Regions from separate parts of the Streptomyces sp. IBSNAI002 genome, predicted to be linked through region 2. Evidence: riboswitches for the same ligand, from Rfam matches in the RefSeq annotation. Region 2 holds a riboswitch; the other holds the start of a gene.
What was found. Region 2 has a riboswitch for glycine ahead of gcvT (glycine cleavage system aminomethyltransferase GcvT). Riboswitches for the same ligand answer to the same signal wherever they lie in the genome.
Positions count from the first base shown of each region.

Region 1 (4,127 bases), 4.3 Mb from region 2:
ATGCCCGCCATCACGGCGCTGGCGGCGTTGGTGCCGTGCGCGGAGGACGGGATCAGGCAGATGGTGCGCTGCTCGTCGCCGTTCGCGCGGTGGTAGGCGCGGACGGCGAGCAGCCCGGCCAGCTCGCCCTGGGAGCCGGCGTTCGGCTGGATGGAGACCTTGTCGTAGCCCGTGACCTCGCAGAGACGTTCCTCCAGCTCGTTGATGAGCGTGAGGTAGCCCTCGGCCTGCTCCACCGGGGCGAACGGGTGCAGCTGGCCGAACTCCGGCCAGGTCACCGGCTCCATCTCGGTGGTCGCGTTGAGCTTCATGGTGCAGGAGCCCAGCGGGATCATGCCGCGGTCCAGCGCGTAGTCCTTGTCCGAGAGCTTGCGCAGGTAGCGCAGCATCGCGGTCTCGGAACGGTGCTGGTGGAAGACCGGGTGGGTCAGGTAGTCGTCCGAGCGCAGCAGGCCCTCGGGCAGCGTGTCCTCGGTGGTCGCGTCGAGCGCCTCGATGTCCGCGGACACCCCGAAGGCGGACCAGACGGCCTCGATGTCGGCGCGCAGGGTGGTCTCGTCGCAGGCGACGGAGACGTGGTCGGCGTCGGCGCGGTACAGGTTGGCCCCGCCCTCGCGGGCGGCGGCGACGACCTCCGCCGCGCGGCCCGGGACCCGGGCCGTGATCGTGTCGAAGTACGCGCCGTGCAGGATCTCGACCCCGCCGGACTTCAGGCCCGCGGCGAGCAGGGCCGCGTAGCGGTGGGTGCGGCGGGCGATCGTCCGCAGGCCGTCCGGACCGTGGTAGACGGCGTACATGGCGGCCATGACGGCCAGCAGGACCTGCGCGGTGCAGATGTTGCTGGTGGCCTTCTCACGACGGATGTGCTGCTCACGGGTCTGCAGCGCCAGGCGGTACGCCTTGTTGCCGTCCGCGTCCACGGAGACGCCGACGAGGCGGCCGGGCAGCGAGCGAGCGTGCTTGGCCTGGACGGCCATGTAGCCGGCGTGCGGTCCGCCGAAGCCCATCGGGACGCCGAAGCGCTGCGTGGTGCCGACGGCGATGTCGGCGCCCAGCTCGCCCGGGGAGGTCAGCAGGGTCAGCGCGAGCAGGTCGGCCGAGACGGTGACGACGGCACCGAGCTCGTGCGCCTGGTCGATCAGCGGCTTGATCTCCCGTACGGCACCGGAGGCGCCCGGGTACTGGAGCAGCACGCCGAAGACGCCGCGCTCGGCGATCTCGGCCGGGATGCCGTCCGAGAGGTCCGCGACGACGACCTCGACGCCCGTGGGCTCGGCGCGGGTCTCGATCACGGCGATGGTCTGCGGCAGCGCGTCCGCGTCGATCAGGAAGACGCCGCCCTTGACCTTGCCCACCCGGCGGGCGAGCGACATGGCCTCGGCGGCCGCGGTGCCCTCGTCGAGCAGCGAGGCGCCGGAGGTCGGCAGCCCGGTGAGGTCGGCGACGACCGTCTGGAAGTTCAGCAGCGCCTCGAGGCGGCCCTGCGAGATCTCCGGCTGGTAGGGCGTGTACGCCGTGTACCAGGCCGGGTTCTCCATGACGTTGCGCAGGATCACCGGCGGCGTGAAGGTGCCGTAGTAGCCGAGGCCGATCATCGGGGAGAGGACCTGGTTGCGGTCGGCGAGCGAGCGCAGCTCGGCGAGCACCTCCGCCTCGGTCCGCGCCTCGGGCAGGTTGAGCGCTTCGGCGGTCTTGATGACATCCGGCACCGCGGCGGCGGTCAGTTCGTCCAGGGAGCCGTAGCCCACCTGGGCGAGCATCTTCGCCTGCGCCTCGGCATCCGGGCCGATGTGGCGCTGCTCGAAGGGGATGCCTCGCTCCAGCTGGGAGAGCGGAATGCGGTTGGCGGTCATGTACGGAGGCCTCCTGGTCGTACGACCTGCGAGGGGCACCACGGCGCGGGCACCCGGACGGCCTCCCCCTCTGTCATCTCAACCTGAGAGCTTCACCGGATCCGCAGGGGTCGCCCGCGAGGTCCGGCTTTCACCGTCGGTGAGGAGAGGGACCGGCACTGCGCGCCCGGTACCCGCTCCTGCTTTCCAGAGTGGCCTCGTCCGTGCGGTACGTATGCCTGAGAGATTCCGGGGAGGATTTGCTCCTTCGGCGCCTCCGTCACGTTCACTCGGAGGACTCTCCCGCACAGGGTCGACAGCCATCACCCAGCCTACCAGCGAGGATCTGGGCACTCCCCGAGTGGCCTCCTTTCCCGATATGCACTTCTGTAGTCATTACGGAGGAGTTGCGACCATTTGGAGGGACCGTGCAGACCGACATCGATCCGCGCAGCCTGATCGGCCGCAAGGCGTTCGACCGCAACGGCACCAAGATCGGCACCATCGACGAGGTCTACCTCGACGATGCCACGGGAGTCCCGGAATGGGCAGCCGTGCGGACCGGCCTGTTCAGCCGGGACGCGTTCGTCCCGCTGGAGCCGAGCGAGATGGTCGGCGACACCCTGCGGGTGCCCTTCGACCGTTCCCTGATCAAGGACGCACCCGATTTCGGGGTCGGCCGCCACCTCTCCCCCGAACAGGAGCTGCAGCTCTACCACCACTACGGCCTGGACCTGACCCTGCCGAGCGACTTCCAGCGCGACTTCGGCCGCCTGGCGGGCGACGAGGGCTGACGGGGACCGCCCAGGGCCGACGAGGGCAAGGAGCCCGGAGGACTAGGAGGGCGAGGGGGCCTGGGAGGCCCGGGAGGCCGGGGCCGGCGGGTCGTCCCCCACCAGCGGCAGCGGATCGGACGGCTCCAGCTCGGGGTCGTCCACCCGGAAGGTCCGCACCCGGCCGGGCTCCGATCCCGGCCGCTCGAACCGTACGGTCACCCGCCCGACCCCGCTGCCCTGCACCCAGCCGGGCCCGTACACCGCGTGCCGTACGTCGCTCCCGGCCGTCCACCGCCGCTCCGCGGCCGCCTCCGGCTCCCCGGACGGCCCCGACGGCCCCGACGGGTCCGCTGACGGCTCAGCGCCCTGCACGCCCTGCACGCCTTCCACGTCCCCCGCAGCGGCCCCACCGGGCTCGGCGGCCCCGTCGGTCGCCGGAGCCTCCCCCGTCCCCTCCTGCGGCTCGGCGGCCAGCGACTGCGCGAACAGGTCCTCCTGCGTGTAGTCCGCCAGTCCGGTCACGCCCACGCCCAGCAGCCGCACCCCGCCCGTGGTGTCCACCCCCTCCAGCAGCCGCGCCGCGGCCTCGCGCACGACCGCGGGATCGTCCGTGGGCCCCCGCAGCGTCTCGGACCGCGTCAGCGTCGAGAAGTCGTACCTGCGCACCTTCAGGACGATCGTCCGCCCCGAGTGCCCGGATCCGCGCAGCCGCTGCACGCACCGGTCCGCGAGACGCTGCACCTCGGTCCTGATCCGCACCCGGTCGTGCAGGTCCACGTCGAAGGTGTCCTCCACCGACACCGATTTCGCGTCCCGCTCCGCGACCACCGGGCGGTCGTCGATCCCCAGCGCCATCCGGTACAGCCCCACCCCGTGCGAGCGCCCGAGCATGCGCACCAGCTCGTCCTCCCCGGCCTCCGCCAAGTCCCCCACCGTGGTGATCCCGGCGCGCCGCAGGTGCTCGCCGGTGGCCGGCCCGACGCCGGGCAGGGTCCGTACCGACATCGGCGCGAGGAGCTCCCGCTCCGTACCGGGCTCGATCAGCAGCAGGCCCGCCGGCTTGGCCTCCTCGGACGCCACCTTGGCCAGCATCTTCGAACCGGCCAGCCCCACCGATCCGCTGAGCCCCGTCGCCGCCCTGATGTCCGCCCGCAGCCGCTCCCCGGTGGCCCGGGCGCCCGCCGAGTCGAAGGCGGTCCCGCCCGCCTCGAGGTCCACGAAGGCCTCGTCCAGGGAGAGCGGCTCCACCAGCGGCGACAGTTCCCTCAGCAGGGCCATCACCACATCGCTGACCTGCCGGTACAGGGTGAAGCGCGGGATCAGGTAGGCGCCGTTCGGGCAGAGCCGCCGCGCCTGGGCCATCGGCATCGCCGAATGCACGCCGAACCGCCGCGCCTCGTACGAGGCGGTCGCGACGACCCCGCGCGGCCCGAGGCCGCCCACGATGACGGCCTTGCCCCGCAGGCTCGGCTTCGACGCCTGCTCCACGGACGCGTAGAAGGCATCCATGTCCAGGTGC
Region 1 is NZ_JBQPXG010000002.1:1,644,857-1,648,983, forward strand. It holds gene gcvP (aminomethyl-transferring glycine dehydrogenase) at 1-1,853, opposite strand, end outside; glycine riboswitch at 2,050-2,148, opposite strand; gene ACTVZO_RS08100 (PRC-barrel domain-containing protein) at 2,261-2,626, shown strand; gene ACTVZO_RS08105 (DNA polymerase IV) at 2,669-4,127, opposite strand, start outside.
Region 1: another riboswitch for glycine. It lies ahead of gcvP (aminomethyl-transferring glycine dehydrogenase); the one in region 2 lies ahead of gcvT (glycine cleavage system aminomethyltransferase GcvT).

Region 2 (4,127 bases):
TGGTCAGGACCGAGCCCTGGGCCTCCATGACGGCGACCGGAGCGAAGTTCTCCGACGCGATCATTTCCAGGGTGGACTGCTGGCGTACGAGCTCGGCGTCGACGGCGGCGGCGACGTCGGGGTCGAGTTCGTGGAGAGGGGTGTTCAGTACGGACATCAGGATCCCCTGGGTCAGTTGCCGGCGGTGAGCTTGGCGTACTCGTCGGCGGAGAGCAGGTCGTCCTGGTCCTCCGTGACGCGTACCTTGAACAGCCAGCCGCCCTCGAACGGGTCCGTGTTCACGAGCGCCGGGTTGTCGACGACGTCCTGGTTGGACTCGACGACCTCGCCGGAGACGGGGGAGTACAGGTCGCTGACCGACTTGGTCGACTCCAGCTCGCCGCAGGTCTCGCCCGCGGTCACGGTGTCGCCGACCGCGGGAAGCTGGGCGTAGACGACGTCACCGAGCGCGTTGGCCGCGAACTCCGTGATGCCGACCGTCGCGACGCCGCCCTCGGCGTCCGACAGCCACTCGTGCTCCTTGCTGTAACGCAGCTGCTGGGGGTTGCTCATGACCTGATTCTCCTGGATGCGGGGGAGTGGATACGAACAGCGGTCTTGGTTACTGAGACGGCGGTACTGCGAAGTGCCGTACGGGGCTACTTCTGCCGCTTGTAGAACGGCAGGGCCACGACCTCGTACGCCTCATGCGTACCGCGAATGTCCACGCCGACGCCGGAGGTGCCGGGCGCGGCGTGTGCCGCGTCGACGTACGCGATCGCGATCGGCTTGCCCAGCGTGGGCGACGGGGCGCCCGAGGTGACCTCGCCGACGACCTCGCCGCCAGACACGACGGAGAAGCCGGCGCGCGGGACGCGGCGGCCCTCGGCGATCAGGCCGACCAGCTTGCGCGGCGGGTTCACGGCGGCGCGCTCGGCGGCGGCCTCCAGCGCGGCGCGGCCGACGAAGTCCCCCTCCTTCTCGAACTTCACGACCCGGCCCAGCCCCGCGTCGAACGGGGTCAGCGAGGTGGTCAGCTCGTGCCCGTACAGCGGCATGCCCGCCTCCAGGCGCAGGGTGTCGCGGCAGGACAGGCCGGCCGGGACCAGGCCGACGCCCTCGCCCGCCTTGGTCAGCGCCTGCCACAGCTCCACGGCGTGCTCGGGGGCGACGAACAGCTCGAAGCCGTCCTCGCCGGTGTAGCCCGTACGGGCGATCAGCGCGGGCACTCCGGCCACCGTGCCCGGCAGGCCGGCGTAGTACTTCAGCCCGTCCAGGTCGGCGTCGGTGAGCGAGGCGAGGATGCCGGGGGACTCCGGGCCCTGGACGGCGATCAGCGCGTACGCGTCGCGGTCGTCGCGGACCTCGGCGTCGAAGCCGGCGGCGCGCTCGGTCAGGGCGTCGAGGACGACCTGGGCGTTGGAGGCGTTGGCGACGACCATGAACTCGGTCTCGCCGAGGCGGTAGACGATCAGGTCGTCGAGGATCCCGCCGTCCTCCTGGCAGATGTGCGTGTAGCGGGCGCGGCCGATGCCGACGGTGGAGATGTTGCCGACCAGCGCGTAGTCCAGGACCTTGACGGCCTCCGGGCCGGTCAGGGTGATCTCGCCCATGTGGGACAGATCGAAGAGACCGGCCTTGGTGCGTACGGCGTTGTGCTCGTCGCGCTCGCTGCCGTACCGCAGGGGCATGTCCCAGCCCGCGAAGTCGGTCATGGTCGCACCGAGCGAGCGGTGCAGCGCATCGAGTGCGGTCAGGCGGGGGGCGTTGCTCATGGGTGTGGCTCCCGAGTCCCAGGGCATGACATGACGAGGAAGGTCCTCCCCATCTGTCATCGGAACCTGAGAGGTTCGCCGAGAGTTCCCCCACTGCCGGGGACGGTCGGCTTGCACCTTGGGTGGAGCCGTCCGTCGGACGGCTCGCTTTTCAGATCTGCCTCATCCACGCGGTACGGGGCCTGAGAGATTCAAGGGAGGTTCTTGCTCCTTCGGCGCCCGTGCACGGCCTCGCGGCGTGCCGGGACTCTCCCGCGCGGATTCAAGCGGCCGGTATGCAGTTGGTCCAGATGGCGCACATCATTGCACGCCACCGTGGTGATCGGGCGTGGGGCCCCGAAAGTTCGTACGGGGCCGGAAGGCTGGAACGGAACCGGTGCTGCCGGATTACCGTCTCTTTACACTCAGTGGGAAAGGGTCCTGTGACCCGATTCGGGGGAGGCGAACACTGTGCGGCGATTCGGAGTAGTGGCGGCTGTGGGAACCGTGGACGCGGTGCCGGCGCAGCGCGGCGCAGGTGCGGGTGCCGGTGCCGGTGCGGCGGCGTGCGCGGGTGCCGGTGCGGGTGCCGGTGCGGGTGCCGGTGCCGGACGGGTACGCGACCTGCGCGGGGCCGGGGCGCGGGGGGCGCGCCGGCTCGGCTTCGCCGCGGGCGACATCGTGGTGGTGTCCGGACTGCCGGGCGGGGGCAAGAGCACGCTGATCAAGCGGGCGGCCGCCGAGGGCGGCGCGATCGACTCCCAGGACACCCGCGAGCGCTGGGAGCGGCGGATGCCGGCGGGGCTGCCGTACGGGGCGTACCGGCCGCTGGTGCGGGCCGCGCACTACTGGGGGCTGTGGCGGACCCTGCGCTCCGGAGCCTCGGTGGTCGTGCACGACTGTGGAACCCAGGCCTGGGTCCGGGGCCTGCTCGCGGCCGTCGCGCGCCGTCGGGGCCGGGCGCTGCACCTGCTGCTCCTGGACAGCAGCCCGGAGGAGGCGCTGTCCGGCCAGGCGGCGCGGGGGCGCCGGGTCTCCGCGTACGCCTTCGCCCGTCACCGGGGCGCGGTGACCAGGCTCCTGCGCGAGGCCGAGGCCGGCCGTCCGCCGGCGGGCTGCGCCTCGGTCACCCTCCTGGACCGCCCCTCGGCCGCCGCCGTGTCCCGCATCGCCTTCCACGCCTAGGTCGTCTCTTTCGGATCTTGTCGCCCGGCGCGATCCGACAGAGACGGCCTAGGAGCGGGTTGCCCCGGCGGAGCCCGGGCGCCGGCGCAGCGGATAATCTCGCCACGACGTTCGGCGGGGACCACAGACGGAGGCACGGGGCACATGCAAGGCAGCGGCGGCGGGGGCGGCACCGGCTGGCCCGGGAATGAGCTGGAGCAGGTGCTCGGCGCGGCGCTCGGGCAGCCGGACGCCGGGGCCCGGATCCTGGAGGTGCTCGGGCGCAGCCAGGTCTGGGTGCCCCTGCCCGGCGGCGGCGCACCCGAGGCCGCGAGCCTCGACCTGCCGACCATGGACATCGGCGGGGCCGCGTACGTCCCCGTCTACAGTTCCGAGGCCCAGTTCCGCTACTGCGTCGGTCCCGGCATGGACTTCGCCGTGGCCCCCGCCGTGGAGTTCGCCCGCGGCCTGCCCCCGCAGCTCGGCATCGCGCTCAATCCCGAGGGCGCCGTCGGCGTCCCCCTGCCCCCGCCCGCCGTGGCGGAGCTGTGCCGTACCGGGCGGACCCCGCTCGACGGGCCGTCCACCGGCGGTCGGGTCCGGCTCTACGAGCCCGACTGGCAGCAGGACCCGGTGGACTTCCTGGCCGCCGCCGCGGAGGAGTTCCGCGCCACCGGCGTGGTCGCCGCCGCGCACCGCTGCCTCGCCAGCGTCGAGGGCGGGGAGCCGGAACTGTTCATCGGTGTCCGACTGGTGGGATGGGATCCCGAGACGCACGGCGCCCCGCTGGAGGCCCTCGGCCGGGCCCTGGCCCGCGTCCCGGCGCCCTGGCCGGTGCAGTTGATCCTCCTCGACGCCGTGCAGGACCCGGTCACGGACTGGATTCGTGAGCGCGTACGCCCCTTCTACCTTCCGTAGGGCCGCTTAAGCTGTGGTACGCGTGGACGACGGGCGGACGAAGAGGGGTACCGGGTGAGTGCGTCAGGCACGGCCGCGGCCGGGCAGGTCGAGCACATGCTGCGCCAGGTGACTCCCGGGCGCTATGAGAGCTACGAGTCACTTCTGCACGCCCTCGCCGAGGGCAGGGTGTGGATGCTGCTGTGGCAGGGGCAGCCGGGTTCCCCCGACGCCCAGTACGGCGGCATGGAGGTCGAGAGCCTCGGCTACGCGCCGTGCGTGACCTCCCCGCAGGAGCTGGCCGCCAGCGGCTGGAACCGGGGCTACGAGGTG
Region 2 is NZ_JBQPXG010000002.1:5,900,882-5,905,008, forward strand. It holds gene glyA (serine hydroxymethyltransferase) at 1-157, opposite strand, end outside; gene gcvH (glycine cleavage system protein GcvH) at 172-552, opposite strand; gene gcvT (glycine cleavage system aminomethyltransferase GcvT) at 639-1,754, opposite strand; glycine riboswitch at 1,916-2,019, opposite strand; gene ACTVZO_RS28515 (AAA family ATPase) at 2,241-2,918, shown strand; gene ACTVZO_RS28520 (enhanced serine sensitivity protein SseB) at 3,063-3,815, shown strand; gene ACTVZO_RS28525 (enhanced serine sensitivity protein SseB C-terminal domain-containing protein) at 3,870-4,127, shown strand, end outside.